3 regions of the Ruegeria sp. CJ2 genome follow, and region 1 is predicted to be linked to each of the others. Evidence: riboswitches for the same ligand, from Rfam matches in the RefSeq annotation. Region 1 holds a riboswitch; each other region holds the start of a gene.

Region 1 (5,025 bases):
ATCGCAGACCGATCCAACGCGCGTTCTTCACGGCGTCGGTCTGTGACATCACGGGGTGTTCCTGCAGGAACCTGAACGTGTCTTCCGCACCGTTGCCGGTCTGATAGTCCAGCAGCACCAGAAATTCAGGGTTCGCGGCAGCAACGGCCTCCCACGAGGTGCGGCCCCAACTGGTGTCCATGTCATGGGTGACGTTCTCACCACCGGCTGCGGCGATCATCGCGTCGGGGATGGCAAATTTACCAGCGGTAAAGGGCGCATCGGCGGGGCCGTCCAGCAGGAACACGCGCGGCTTGTCCAGATCAGCGGTTTGCGCTTCGATCTCGGCCAGTTCCTCTTTCCAGCCGGAAACCAGAGCCTCGGCCTTGTCTTCGACATGCATGACGGTGCCCAGACGCAGAACGTCGTCAAACAGCAGGTCCATGCTGGCCTCGGGGCGATCCTTGTCCAGATGCACGCAACTTTCCGTCAGGATCATTGTCTTGATACCAAAGGGTTCCAGCGTGTCGGGGGTCACGTCGCCACCGGGTTTCATCCCATAATACCAACCGGCAAAGAACAGGTCCGGCTCTACCGCGACCAGATTTTCAACAGTTGGGTATTTCGGCGCCAGCTCGGGGATGCCACCGCGCAGCGTCTCAAACTCGGGGCTGGTCTTGTACCAGCCGGTGATGCCGGTCAGACCAACGATCTTGTCCTGAAGACCCAGCGCAAACGCCATGTCGGTCATGTTCATGTCATGCACAACCAGACGCTCGGGCTGGGTGTCAAACACCAGAGGCGCACCGCAGTTATCTACCGTGACTTCGTGCGCGGCGGCACCACCTGCCAAAACAGTGGCCAGTGCCAGAGACAAGAGCTTTGTCATTCAGAAATAATCCTATTCATAAGATGTGATCGAGGTTTTTCGGATATCCAGCGCCGGGATCACGCGGCCTTCGTGGTGAAAGCACAGGTAATCGACGCCAAACGTGTCGCGGACCCTGTCCGGGGTCAGCACGTCAGCCACCAGCCCAAAACCGGTCAGCCGGGTGTCTTTCATCAGCGCCACATGCGTGGCAAATTCTGGGATCATCACCAGATCATGCAGGATCATCACCACGGTGATGCCCAGCTCGGCGACCAGCGACAGCATCCGCCCCTTCGTATCCGGGTCCAGATGGTTGGTGGGTTCGTCCAGAAACAAAAGCGTAGGATTCTGAGCCAGAGCGCGAGCGATATGCGCACGTTGACGTTCCCCCCCGGACAGAACGGCCATCTTTTTGTCGGCCAAAGCACTGAGCCCGGTGAGGTTCAGGATTCTGACCAGATCCGCAGCGTGTTCATCCGCGGATCGGTCGGCGCGGATCGGGATCTGGCCCAGCGCCACATAATCCCGCAGCAGCAGCCTGCCATCAGGAAACTCCTGCTGGCTGACCACGGCAATCGTCCGGGCCCGATCTCGGGCGGACATCCGTTTCAGACTGCGGCCATTGACCAGAACATCACCTTGGCCGACGTCGTGTGCACCGCATAACAGGTTCAACAATGTTGTCTTGCCCGCCCCGTTGGGCCCGGCAATGGCAAGGATCGCTCCTTCGCATAGGGTGAAAGAGACCTCCTGCAACAGGACATCGCCGCTGAGTACCTGATGCGTCAGATCGCGCACCGCCAAAATAGCCGGGTTGGTCACAAGCACCCCCCTTTTTCAAGGCGGGGCATACGAGACAGTGTTTTTGTAAACAGTGGTTCAGGACGCTCGGTTGCATTGGTCCAGCCATCCGCGCTGTCTTTGTATTGGCGGGCAAAGTCAATCAGCGCCTGAATATCCTGCGCGTCCTGAATATCGCCAAATAGATACTGCGCTTTGTCGATTGCCTGGAACCCGACAGTCACAGGCCGCGCGCATCCGGCCATGCAATCGACGGTGCGAATAGCAAAACCATCGGGCAAACAGTCTGACAAGGCGTCCGACAAGTCCTGCGCGCGGGCTTCGCCTTTGCACGTTTTGCAGATCAGAAGAAAATGGTCAGGCGTTGATGGCACAGTTTCCTCCGCCTGCTTCAAAGCGCGGGCGGAAGGTGCCGGAAATGTAAACACGATGTCTTCGTGTCATCAAAGCCTCCTTCCAGGACGCCCCGCCCCGGGTTGGTTAACACTTGATGGCAGGTCTCCTGACTTGCGGGTCAATGCTTGGCCATCCTTCCCGGCACTTGGGCCAGTGGGTCGTAGGCGTCGCTCACCGCTTACAGTTGCGGGGGCAGTCACGGACTGGGCGCCAAAAGGCAGCCGCACCGTATTCCCTTTTCATCCCTTGGGCGCACCATCGGGAACCATCATCCGAACGAGTGCCCCAGATCACATGTCAGGTCAACGACATTGTTGTGGGGGCCACTCAGTTTTCGAAACACGCAATGCCCGGCAAGATAAGTCCAAAGCTTTGCGGTATTACACCCCGCTTCGCGACCTCCAACCGAAAAGACTGAAACCGGCAAACAACACTGCAGCCACGCAGACGATCGAAGGGCCCGCCGGTGTGTCGAACACATAAGCTGCTCGCAGTCCCGCAACAGCCGAGAAAGCCCCAATTGCCGCTGCAATCAACGCCATCGTTTCCGGGGATCGCGCAAGGCTGCGTGCGGCCGCTGCTGGGATGATCAGCATCGCAGCGATGAGCAACACGCCGACCACCTTGATCGCGACGGCAACCGTAACGGCCAAAGACAAAGTCAGGATCAACTGTTCGCGCTTGGGGTCGAACCCGGTGGCGTAGGCCAATTCCTCGTTCAGCGTAGCCGTCAGCAGTTGCGACCAGCGCCATACGATCAACGCGACAACCAGCGCGGCTCCACCCCAGATCACGACAAGATCGGCGCGTGAAACAGACAGAATGTCACCAAAAAGATAGGCCATCAGGTCGATGCGAATGCCGGACAAAAACGACACGGCGACAAGGCCAAAGGCAAGCGACGAATGCGCCATGACACCCAGAAGCGTATCCATGGCATATCCGCGACCAGACAGCATGGTGACGGCCAGCGCCATAATAAGCGCAACAACCAGCGCGCCCAGAAAGATTGACATCTGGAACGCCAGAGACAGGGCAACCCCAAGGATCGCGGCATGCGCCGTTGCATCCCCGAAATACGCCATGCGCCGCCAGACCACAAAACACCCAAGGGGGGCGGCTGCAAAGGCCACGCCAATACCGGCGAGCGTTGCCCGCGTCATAAAATCATCAAGCATTATTCTGCCGCTTCGTGAGAGTGGTCGTGGTGGTGATCATGTTCGTGACGATAAAGGGCAAGTGCGCCGCCCGTTCCGGTTCCGAACAAGGCGCGGTATTCCGGTGCCGACGCAACAACGGCAGGCGACCCCTCGCAGCAGACATGACCGTTGAGGCAGATCACCCTGTCCGATGCGCTCATAACAACGTGCAACTCGTGGCTGATCATCAGAATGGCGCAACCGCTTTCCCGTCTCACCGACTCGATCTGCTGGTAAAAACTGGCCGAGCCCCGCTGGTCGAGACCTTGCGTGGCTTCATCCAGCAAAAGGATGTCAGGACGATTGATCAGAGCCCGTGCCAGCAGCACGCGCTGGAACTGCCCCCCTGACAACTGTGACATTTGGCGCTTTAACAGATCCGGGACCCCTGCCGCTTCCAGCGCTTTGGCGCAGTCACCTTGCGAAACGCGGTGAGTCAGGCGCATGAACCGTGACACCGAGATCGGCAATGTCGGATCGACATGCAGTTTCTGTGGCACATAGCCAATTTTCAGCCCCGGCTTCAGGGAAACCTTGCCAGCAGAGGGATTGGTCGCGCCGATAATGGCCCTGAGCAGACTGGTCTTACCTGAACCGTTCGGGCCAACGATGGTGACAATCTCACCGGCTTCGATCGCCATATCCACATTGTGCAGAACGGTATTCGCACCATACCGTACGCTAAGTTTTTCAACAGTGATCAGGGTCATTTCTACGCCTTTTCGGTGCAGTCGGGGCAAAGCCCCTCGGCTTCTACAACCGTTCGTTCGATTTCGAAACCCGCCGCACGCGCCGCTGCCCCGAGAACGCCTTTGGCCGGCGTGGATTGCGCCTCGGCCACGGCGTCGCATTTTCGGCAGATCATAAAAGCTGGCGAATGAGAGGCCCCCGGGTGGGAACAGGCAACAAACGCATTCAGTCGCTCGATCTTGTGCACGAACCCGTTCTGGACAAGAAAGTCGAGCGCGCGATAGGCCACCGGTGGCTGCGACCCAAAGCCTTCTTCGCGCAAGCGGTCGAGAATCGTGTAAGCGCCCAGCGCCCGATGTTCTTGCAACAACATCTCCAAAACCTTGCGACGGACGGGTGTCAGACGCAGGCCTTCTTCTTTGCATCGGTTTTCCGCTGCCGAGAGCCCGGTTTCGACACAAGTCTTGTGGTCATGCTTTTGGAACCCAACCGGGGCCGTATCCTCGGTCATTGCGGGTTGCGTATCACTTGTCATGTTATTCCATATCATGTATATCGCTCGCAATGTTATAAAATCACATCGAGGGCCTGATGTCCAGAAAGCTTGTTCCACTAACTCTTACCGCTGCATTCATGGGCGGGACGGCCATGGCCGATGTCCCCAATGTTGCGGTCGATATCGCGCCGGTTCACTCGCTTGTTGCGCGGGTAATGCAAGGTGTCGGAACGCCGGACCTGATCATTGCTCCTGGGGCATCGCCGCATGAATACAACCTGCGCCCCTCAGAAGCCGCTGCACTGCAAGATGCAGATCTGGTTTTTTGGATGGGCGATGATCTGACACCGTGGATGGAAGGTGCCGTCGAAACCCTTGCTGACGGCGCTACCGTCACGACCCTGTTGGAAACGGATGGGACGGTTCTTCTGGACTTCCGTGAAAGCGCCTTGTTCGAGGCCCATGATCATGAGGATCACGGGGACCACGGGGATGACCACGGGCATGACGAACACGCCGAAGACAAGGACCACGACGACCATGATTATGACGGTGAACATGATCACGATGACCATGACGACGAACATGCGCAT
Region 2 (5,025 bases), on a different contig from region 1:
GGTTAGAACAGCAGGCAAGAATATATCCTGCCTCGATGTCATCCTCGGAAATCCCGCCATTGTGAACCATGTGAACATCACCAGAGGTTTTCTTGACCTTGCAGGTCCCGCAGACGCCGAAGGTGCAGCCTGACGGGATGTTCAGGCCGACCGAACGCGCCGCGGCCAGAACCGTATCGGTTTCGGCAACCTTGGCGGTCACACCTGACGCGGCAAAGAGGATCTCGGCGCTGCTACCATCGTCTGGGATGACATCATCCAGATCGGGCTGATCTGCCTCGGTCTCAATAGGGGCACCAAAGCTTTCCTGATGGTAGTGGTCCATGTCAAAGCCCAGACCGGCAAGCGCATCGCGCACGGCTTGCATGAACGGTTCAGGCCCACAGCAATAGACCTCACGATCCAGGTAATCGGGCGCCATAAGGCCCAACATCAGCTGGTTGAACTGCCCTTGATAGCCGGTCCAGGGGCGGTAGGGGTCGGCCTCTTCGATCACGAATTTCAGGTCCAGACCATCAGTCCGGCTGGCCATTTGCTCCAGCCGTTGCCGAAAGATGATCTCGGACGGGCGTTTGGCGCAGTTGATGAACACGATGTCGAGATCGCGCCCCTCATCCCACATGCAGGTGGTCATCGACATCATCGGGGTAACGCCTGACCCGGCCGAGATAAACAGGTATTTGCGCGCCCGGCTTTCGGCATTGGTGAACAGCCCCGCCGGGCCGATGGCTTTCAGCCGCGCACCGGGTTTCAGGTTGTCCAGCATCCAACGCGTACCAATACTGTCGGGCTGCGCCTTGGCCGTGATGGTGATCGTACGGGGCCGCGAGGGTGAGGACGAGATCGTATAGGTCCGGTGCACCACCCCGCCCGGCTGACCGGGTGCGGGAATTTCCAGCGTCAGGAACTGCCCCGGCTGATAGGCGAACATCGCCCCCGAGGGCGCGCGGAACGTAAAACTGGCCGTATTCGGCATCTCGGGCACGACCGAGACACATTCCAGCATCTCGCCATCTTCCCAGGTGCGGGCCATGGGGCTGAGGTCATTCATGGCGTTACTCCGCGGCGATGGTGTCGGGGCTCAGGCGCGCCGACAGGGTGTTGCAGTACCAATCGACGAATTGCAGCACGCCGGATTCCTGCGTTGGCGAATAGGGGCCGGGCACATAGGCGGGGCTGTTGATGCCCTGCTGGTTGTCCTCGACCACACGACGGTCTTCGTCATTGGTGGCCATCCAGACCTCGGTCAGGCGCTTGAGGTCGTAATCCACGCCTTCAACCGCATCTTTGTGGACCAGCCATTTTGTCGTGACCTCGGATTCGGTCGGGCTGATCGGCGTGACCCGGAACACGATCGAGTGGTCGGGCAAAAAGTGGTTCCAGGTTGTCGGATAGTGGAATTGGAGCAGCGCACCCGCATCGGCAAAAGGCACCCGCCCCAGCCACCGGCGCACGGCGGTCTTGCCATCCATCGTATAGCTTTCGGCACCCTCTTTCAGCGGCATCCGCGCCACGCGGTACTGCCCTTCCGCGCTAAGCTGGAAGTTGGACGGAATCCCGCCCGCCTCGCAACGGTCGAAATGGGCCTGCAGGTGGGCCGGGGTCTCACCCCCTTCGCCAATACCGGTGACGCTGGGATCGTCGGGATAGGTTCGGCACAGCGCCGGGTGGTTACCGCCGCAGTGATAGCATTCGCGGTTGTTTTCCCAGACCAGCTTCCAGTTGCCATTCTCGACGATCGAGCTTTCAAAGGCCATTTTCGCATTGCCCAGATCATGCGGCTCAAGATAGGGACGCGCGACTTCGGCAAAGGTCTCAAAGTCAGGGGCATCCTCTGCCAGACAGATATAGACCAGCCCGGCCAGCTCGCGGCAATGCACGGTCTTTAGCCCATGTTTCGACGGGTCGAAATCCGGCCCCATGTCGCGCGCCCACAAGAGCGAGCCGTCCAACTCATAGGTCCATTGATGATAGGGGCACACCAGCTTGGGCGCATTGCCTTTGGCGGCTTTGCAAATGACCGAGCCGCGATGACGGCAGGTGTTGTGAAAGGCGCGGATCTGACCATCGGCCCCGCGCACGATGATCACGCGATAGGCGCCCACATTATAGGTGACGTAATCGCCCGATTTCACCAGTTCACAGGCGGGAATGGCAAACAACCATTCGCGGTAGTGAATGGCGTCGAGATCGGCCTGAAAAATCGCAGGGTCGGTATAAAACGCCTGCTCCAACGCATGGGTTGGATTTCGTCGCGCCAACAGGCTTTGAATGCTGTTCACTTCTGGCTCTCCTGCCGCACCGTGCGGCATTTCTTGGGCGAATGACACAGGAGAGCCGCCCGGAACCGTGCGAGGATCACGTCCGAAACCAAAGCCCCCCACCGCCACCCGCGGTTTGGCATATCTGCGAGGCTGGTTTCCGGACTCGGAAGGGGCTTGCGCCCGTTTTCGACACCTTCCCGGGATCCTCCTCCCAGTGGTTGATTGCCGAACCTGACCTTCTTTACCGTTGCGGGGGCAGTGCCGGATTTACACCGGCTTCCCAATTCTCCGCAGCCTGAGAATCAGACGGCGGCACCTCTTGCGGGCAAAATATTTCAGCACCGATCTGGCGCTGAAATACTTGCGACCTTTCCAGTTGCAAAACAGACATCCAGACACGCGGGCGAAATCTGATTGCGGCACTTGTATCGCCATCGGTACGGTCGATGGTTCGAAGGTCAAAGCCCGTTCGTTTTCAATATGATATTGGGCTTCAAGCCTTGCCGCGCGTTCAGTCTTTTCTTCGGTGCCCGGCATCTCATCAAAATCTGCACATGTTGGGCAGGGGAACTGCGCAATCACCGCCCAAAACTGGCGGCATGAAACACGCAATCTCAGACATATTTTTATGGTGCGCCTTTGCGACCGCATCCGCAATTCTGGCCGCTCAGCCCCTGCTCTGGCTGGTCCAAAGCTGGGTTAGCCCGGCCTACGACTCTTACGGATATATCTACATTCTGCTGATCGTCGGGCTGAGCGGCCTGAGCCTGATAAGCGGCCCACCGACAAAGCCAGGCACTCAGGTCCCGGTGATCGGCTTGCTGTTGCTCTCCGCACTCATCCGGCTGCTGGGGCAGGTTCTTGCGGTCAATATCCTGAGCGCGCTTGCGCTTGCTCTGGATGTATTTGCGCTGGTTGGTCTGTTGCGGCTGGATCGGCGGCCGTTTGCGCTGTCGCCGTTCTGGATGGCCGTTCTGTTCCTGTTTTCCTTGCCAACGGAAATGGTCCTTCAGCGCACGATCGGATTTCCGCTGCAAATGATCTCGGCAGAGTTGTCCTGCCACATGCTTGGGGTTTTTTATCCGGGCGTTGTCTGTGACGGCGTGCGGATCACCCTGGAGCAAAAGGACATTCTTGTGGACCTGCCCTGTTCCGGGGCTTCGGGTCTTTTGCTGTCCATGGCCTTTGTGGTCACGCAAAACGCCGTCATGCGCCCGCGCTGGCATATCAGCGGCCTCAGCCTGTTGGCCGTGATCGGAAGTGCCGCGCTGGGCAACAGCCTGCGCATTTCCCTGTTGGCGGCGGGTCTTGTGCATGATCTGGATGTGATGGCCGAACCTTGGCACACGCTGATCGGTCTGGTCACACTGGGCCTGACGGTTGCACCCTTTGCCCTATTCTATCGGCCCCGCCCAAAAGGGGCGCGCCGTGCATTTTTGCGGCGACAACCGATGTCCCTGCCCAAGCCCATCAAAGCAATAGTGGGTCTTGCCTGTTTGATCGGCAGTGTCGCCATCGTGTCGCTAAAGGCCGACCCGGTGGATGTGTCGGGCAGTGTTATGGCACCACCATTGCCTGCGCAGATTCACGGTCACGTGGCCCGAAACGTGCCGCTGACCAAGATGGAAGCGGTCTATTTCGAAGCCTATGGCGGACAAGCGCAGAAGGCACAATTTGGTCCCTTGGGATTGAATGTGGTCAGCACCCGCGCACCGCTGCGCCATCTTCATGCACCCGAGATTTGTCTGCGGGGTCTGGGATACACGGTGCGGTTCCTCGGCACCCGTTATGACGGCATCCCCAGCGCCTATTACAAGGCCACCGGACCGGATGGGAACGCCTGGCTGGTGGCGGTTAGCTATGTCTCGCAAGGGGGGCAGGTCACCCCCAGCGTGGGCGAGGCGATCTGGCGCTGGATGAACGGATCCGGCGGCACCTGGAGCAGCGTGCAACGGATCACCCCGTGGACCCTGGACACCCAACTGCGCAGCGCGCTGGACGCCGCGGCGATCGCGGCCCTCGACATTCAAACCATCAAAGGAACGGACATATGATACGCCAGATTGCTATTCTCTTTATCTCATTACCCGCGCTATGGACTGGCTCTGCTTACGCGCAAGAGCAGGACGACATCGCGGGACGGCTGGTTGCAACAGGCAGTGCGGGCCAGTTGGACCTGCCGATGCTGAAATCTGACCTCAAGGTCGATATTCAGGGCGACATGGCGACGGTTCAGGTTCGGCAGGAATTCGTAAACCCTTCGGACCAACCGATGTCGGCGGAATACCTGTTCCCGCTCAACCAGAAGGCTGCGGTTTTTGCGATGCAGATGCAGGTCGGCGACGAGGTGGTCGAGGCACAGATCCAGCGCAAACATGAAGCCGAAGAGACGTTCGAACAGGCCAAACAAGACGGAAAAGCCGCAGCGCTTCTGACCCAGCACAGACCCAATATGTTCACGCAGTCAGTTGCCAACCTGATGCCGGGGCAGCCGATCACGGTGACCCTAAGTTATGTGCAGCCTGTTCCAAAGATAGATGACGCCTATGAGCTGGTCCTGCCGCTGGTCGTTGGGCCGCGCTATCAAGGGGCGCTGAATTCTGACCGGGGGTCGGATACCGCGACGCTGGCCGAGTTTACCGAGGATGCCCCTGCCCCGGAACAGGTGCACGAAATCAACGGCTGGCAGGTGTCTGAATTGCCAGCATATCCACCGGTGTTCGGGCTGACCCTTTCCGACACCATAGACCCTGCCCGCGTC
Region 3 (5,025 bases), on a different contig from region 1:
CGGCGGCCGGGGCTTTCAGCGAGGGGGCAAAAACGCCCATGGCCTGAAATCCGCGCGCGCGCAGGCTGCGGATCAGCGCGGCCACCGGAGCGGTATCGGCCGAAGTCAGATAGGCGCGATAAAACGTGACAAGGATGCGTTTTGCATCTCCAGTGAACGCCGTTTCGACGGGGATCACGCCCTGATCCGGGCACCACGCGCCGCATTCGGGCAGGGTTTTGGCACCCATTACCGGCCCGGCATAAAGCCCAGCGGCCAGCGCCATTTGCGCTAAAGCAGCCTGAGCCGCAACTTCGCCGCCCGTGTCGCACAGATGCGCCAACCGGCGCAGGGTCGAGACGGGAAGGGTGGAATAGTCATCCAACCGCGTATCCTCGCGCCCGTCGGCGGGTAGAACGGCCAGAGCGATCCCTTTGGCCTGCGCTAGTGCCAGAACCTGCTGTAGGCCATAGGCCCAGTAAGGCACCCCGCCGATCAGACGGATCAGGATGCCCTTGGCACCTTCGAGCGTCTGCTCGACATAGGTATCCACCGAGAGGGGATGTTTCAGCGCCGTCAGATTGGCCAGCCGCATCGTGGGCATGCGCCCCTCGGGGCCGCTGCCACGATGCCAGCCTGCCGCGAAAGCGCCAAGGTCGCTGTCCGAAAAGGACAGCACCACCAGATCCGCCGGGCTCTGGCCCAGATCGGTTGGGGTCTCGGTTTCCTCGAGCCCGTGGCTTTCGCGGAAGACGACGTGCATGGCTTACTCGGCAGCCTCGGTCACACCCGCCAGGATTTCGCGGATTTCAGCCTCTTTGATGTCGTCATGCTCGGCGATCACCACAAGACGCGAGCGGCGCTCTTCGCCGGGCTCCCACGGACGGTCATACTGATGACGCACGCGCGCGCCCACAGCCTGCACCAGCAGGCGCATCGGTTTGCCTCGAACGGCGGCATAGCCTTTGACGCGCAGGATGTTCAGTTCCTTGGCCAGACGTTCGATTTTCGCGACCAGATCGGCCGGGTCGGTCTGCTCGGGCAGCTCGACGATGATGCTTTCGAAATCGTCATGCTCGTGATCGTGGTGACCATCATGATGCGACGGACGCGAGTCCATGTCATCTTCGGCGGCGGCCTCAAGGCCCAGCACGACGCGCACGTCCACCACGCCTTCGGCGACCTCGACCACGGGCAAAGGGCGAGGGGCTTCGGCGGCGATGACCTCTTTCGCTTTGGCCACGCCCTCGGGACCGGCCAGATCGGGCTTGGTCAGCAGGATGATGTCTGCGCAGGAAATCTGATCCTCGAACACCTCGGACAGGGGCGTTTCGTGGTCGATCGAATCGTCGGCCATGCGCTGTGCATCCACCGCCTCGACATTGGGGGCAAAGCGACCGGCGGCCACGGCCTCGGCATCGGCCAGCGCGATCACGCCGTCCACGGTGATTTTCGAGCGGATATCGGGCCAGTCGAAGGCTTTCAGCAGCGGCTTCGGCAACGCCAGACCCGAGGTTTCGATCAGGATGTGGTCTGGACGCGGCTCCAGCGCCATCAGCGCCTCGATCGTGGGGATGAAGTCATCGGCCACGGTGCAGCAGATGCAGCCGTTCGCCAGTTCCATGATATTCTCGGCAGGACAATCGGGAATGGCGCAGGATTTCAGGATGTCGCCATCCACGCCGACATCGCCGAACTCATTGACCACGACGGCCAGACGCTTGCCCTGCGGGTTCTGCATCAGGTGGCGCACCAGCGTGGTCTTGCCCGAGCCCAGAAAGCCGGTGATCACAGTGACAGGGAGTTTCTCGAGATTGCTCATTTCAGGGCTCCAATCGGGGGAATGCGGGCCGCACAGTTTTTGCGGAAATGTTCGGGGCGCTCGCGCCATTTGACCAAGCCGTCTTCGGTCGCAAGGTACTTGGTCGCACCATCGACAATGGTGTCGACATGTTCGCTTTCATTGAGGTGCTCATAAACGAACGTCCAGCGTTCGGGCCCACCGCGCAGAACGATCGAACAGCCCTGATCGCAATTCGACAGGCACTCCACCGCTTTCAGGGTCACGCCTTCTGGCAGATCGGCCTGTTCAAGGGCTTTGTGCAGCAATGCGCCCGGCCGCTGCGCGTCGTCCTCGACGGGCAGTCCTCGGCGACAGGTGGTGCAGACCAGCAGCTCGACTGGTGCAGTATCGGTCACGTCTCTCATCCCCCCAAATCCTCTTTGTGGGGGACGGGGTCTCATGCGGGCCACGCGTTGCGACATGGACCCGACACCGGAACACCCCGTCCGGTTACATCTTCGGGCGCTGGCAGGTCTCCCGGCTTGCGGATATCGGGGCATAGCCCTGTCGGATGTCCCGCCTTCCCGACCTTCTGGCCAGTGGCTTTGGGCACCCTCTCCGGTCACGGTCGCGGGGGCGGCTGTGTTTCACGGAAGATCCGCTGACACATTCCCTTTTCATCCTCTGTCGAGGACACCAACGCATGGGACATGCGGCACCTGCAGGGGGCTTGTCAAGCGTGGTGGCCGCGTTGAAAACAAGATCGCGGAAAAAGCGACCTGACGAGGTCAATCAGCGTCATCTGTGCGCAGCCGGTCGCGCAACCAGGCTTGGAACAGACCAGCCGCCGCCGAAAGTGGCGCGCGCCCCGACCCTCCGATCAGGTAATGAGATTGCGCAAACGGAATCGCAGGACCCGCAATTTCGATGGGTGCGCCCTGCGCGATGGCGTTTCTGGCGAACCGCTCCAAAATAGTTGCATATCCTGCTTGGGCCATCACAAGTTGTAGGGCCGCCACCGTGGTGTCCACGGAATACTGGGAAGGCTGGTCAGGATGGCCTAGGCCAAGCGCTTCGAAATAGCGTGCCCAATTATCTTCGTATCCAAGGATATGTATCAAAGGGCCCGACAGCAGATCCTTTGCGTAGCGTACTGACCCGCCCACACGCTGCACCGGCACAAGCTTTTCTGTCGTCAGCTTTTCTGACGTCACATCCGGCCAGTCGCCATATCCCAGTCGAATTTCGACATCCACGTCATTGGGCGCCATCGTGTCGTTCCAGATATGAGACACAAGGCGGACGGGTATGTCGGGATGCAGGGCGCAAAACTCTGGCAACTCAGCCGCTATCCAGTAGGTCGCAGAGGATATCGCGGCCCTGATCGTCAGGGTCTGACCCGAGGTCGGACCAAACAAGCTGTTGGTGGACAGCGCAATATCCGCAAGCGCGCGGCGGACAGTCAGGGAATAGGACTGTCCCAACTCGGTCAGCTCCAGTTTCCGCGCCTTTCTGGTGAACAGTTGTTGCCCGAGTTCCGCTTCAAGCGACCGGATGTGCAAAGATACGGCTGTTTGTGTCAGGCCAAGCTCTTGCGCGGTTGTTGTGAAATTCAGGTGCCGCGCTGCGACTTCGAAACTGCGCAGCCATACAGGGTTGGGAACGCGATCCATTTATCACCAAAGATTTTTGACCAAAACTACCGTTATTATTCATTTCAGAGTTTGTACAGCGCCATGAATACTCGGCGCCATACAGTCGGGAGGATTCGAAAATGAAGGTTGGTTTCATTGGGCTGGGGAATGTCGGTGGCAAGCTGTCTGGCTCGCTCTTGCGCAACGGTATCGACCTGACGGTGCATGATCTTAACACTGAATTGGTTGCCGAGTTTGTGGCCCAGGGTGCGCGGGCCGCAGAAAGCCCTGCCCAAATGATGCGGGTTTGTGATGCGGTGATCACGTGCCTGCCATCCCCGGCGGCCTCGGATGCGGTGATGCAGGAAATGTTACCCGAAGTCGGTCCGGGAAAAATCTGGATGGAGATGTCGACCACGGACGAGGCCGAAGTAAAGCGCCTTGGCGCAATGGTCATTGGGAAAGGGGGCGCAGCGGTTGATTGCCCGGTTTCGGGCGGATGTCACCGCGCGGCGACCGGCAACATTTCGATCTTTGCGGGCTGTGACCGGGAAACTTTCGAGCGTATCCTGCCTTTTCTGACGACAATGGGCCGGCGCATCCTGCACACCGGAGAGCTCGGCTCAGCCTCGGTGCTCAAGGTTCTGACAAACTACCTGGCCACAGCGAATCTGATCACCTGCGCCGAGGCATTGGTCACCGCGAAGGCGGCTGGCATGGATCTGAATACCACGTATGAGGCGATCAAGATCTCCTCGGGTACATCCTTTGTTCATGAGACCGAAAGTCAGGTCATTCTGAACGGATCACGGGACATTTCGTTTACAATGGACCTTGTAAAGAAGGATATCGGCCTGTTTCAGGAGGTCGCGGACCGCGCCGGTGTTCCGCTTGAAATGAACCCGCTGATGATCCGGATTTTTGACGACGCAATAGCGCGGTACGGAGAGCGGGAGCTTTCACCGAACATCATCCGGCGTTTGGAGGACGCGACTGGGTTGGATATCAGAGCGTCCGGGTTTCCGCCCGAGATGGAAGATGATGAACCCGAAGAGCCTGGATACGAGGTTGTCCCTCAGGGGCGGTAATTTAGATAGTTGCCTGGCTTATGCGCTATGTAGCTTAGCCAGGAAGCGGGGTGAATCTCGAACGAAAGCTGATGTGCGCGTGCTTTCAAATCCAATTTGTTTGATAAGCACCTAAATTAAAAGGAATATTTCGGTAAGACTGACTTGTGTTTTGTTCGAGCGCGATAGTGCCGTGAATCGACTTCTCAAAATGGCCCCTCGTAAATTGATTTCGGCTGTTGCAGAGTTTAACAGGGTTCGTTGAGCGGTTTAGAGGAAGAAATGCAGAAGAACGTGGTTCGACATGGCGACGCAAGGAAATTGATCGCAGATGTCGATGAGGCAAGTGTTGCGTTGAGCTTTTGGTCGCCCCCATATTTTGTGGGTAAGGAGTATGAGCGCGGCGAAACTTAAGAAAGCTGGCAGGCACTATTGAAGTCCGTAATTTCGGGCCACGCACGCGCCTTGAAACCTGGAGGTTTCATGGTGATCAATATTGCAGATATTTTGTGTTTTGAAGACCCGGATATCCCTCGATTTCAGTCCATGAATATCTCGCGTC

The links. A riboswitch is a leader RNA that binds a small molecule or an ion and turns the genes downstream of it on or off. The one in region 1 is predicted to bind cobalamin.
Region 2: linked by a shared signal. The riboswitch ahead of ACR0MS_RS07665 (aromatic ring-hydroxylating oxygenase subunit alpha) and the one ahead of ACR0MS_RS13045 (DUF1636 family protein) in region 1 are both predicted to bind cobalamin.
Region 3: linked by a shared signal. The riboswitch ahead of ACR0MS_RS01665 (DUF1636 family protein) and the one ahead of ACR0MS_RS13045 (DUF1636 family protein) in region 1 are both predicted to bind cobalamin.

What each region holds. Positions count from the first base shown of each region.
Region 1 is NZ_JBQFQF010000008.1:88,941-93,965, reverse strand. Features, by position in the region: gene ACR0MS_RS13055 (ABC transporter substrate-binding protein) at 1-868, opposite strand, end outside; gene ACR0MS_RS13050 (ABC transporter ATP-binding protein) at 881-1,672, opposite strand; gene ACR0MS_RS13045 (DUF1636 family protein) at 1,669-2,025, opposite strand; cobalamin riboswitch at 2,127-2,332, opposite strand; gene ACR0MS_RS13040 (iron chelate uptake ABC transporter family permease subunit) at 2,428-3,225, opposite strand; gene ACR0MS_RS13035 (ATP-binding cassette domain-containing protein) at 3,225-3,956, opposite strand; gene ACR0MS_RS13030 (transcriptional repressor) at 3,959-4,471, opposite strand; gene ACR0MS_RS13025 (zinc ABC transporter substrate-binding protein) at 4,528-5,025, shown strand, end outside.
Region 2 is NZ_JBQFQF010000004.1:211,352-216,376, forward strand. Features, by position in the region: gene ACR0MS_RS07660 (FAD-binding oxidoreductase) at 1-1,051, opposite strand, end outside; gene ACR0MS_RS07665 (aromatic ring-hydroxylating oxygenase subunit alpha) at 1,056-2,312, opposite strand; cobalamin riboswitch at 2,396-2,599, opposite strand; gene xrtT (exosortase T) at 2,864-4,318, shown strand; gene ACR0MS_RS07675 (VIT and vWA domain-containing protein) at 4,315-5,025, shown strand, end outside.
Region 3 is NZ_JBQFQF010000001.1:337,096-342,120, forward strand. Features, by position in the region: gene cobN (cobaltochelatase subunit CobN) at 1-742, opposite strand, end outside; gene cobW (cobalamin biosynthesis protein CobW) at 746-1,801, opposite strand; gene ACR0MS_RS01665 (DUF1636 family protein) at 1,798-2,187, opposite strand; cobalamin riboswitch at 2,273-2,478, opposite strand; gene ACR0MS_RS01670 (LysR family transcriptional regulator) at 2,551-3,435, opposite strand; gene ACR0MS_RS01675 (NAD(P)-dependent oxidoreductase) at 3,477-4,484, shown strand; partial or broken gene ACR0MS_RS01680 (DNA-methyltransferase) at 4,893-5,025, shown strand, end outside.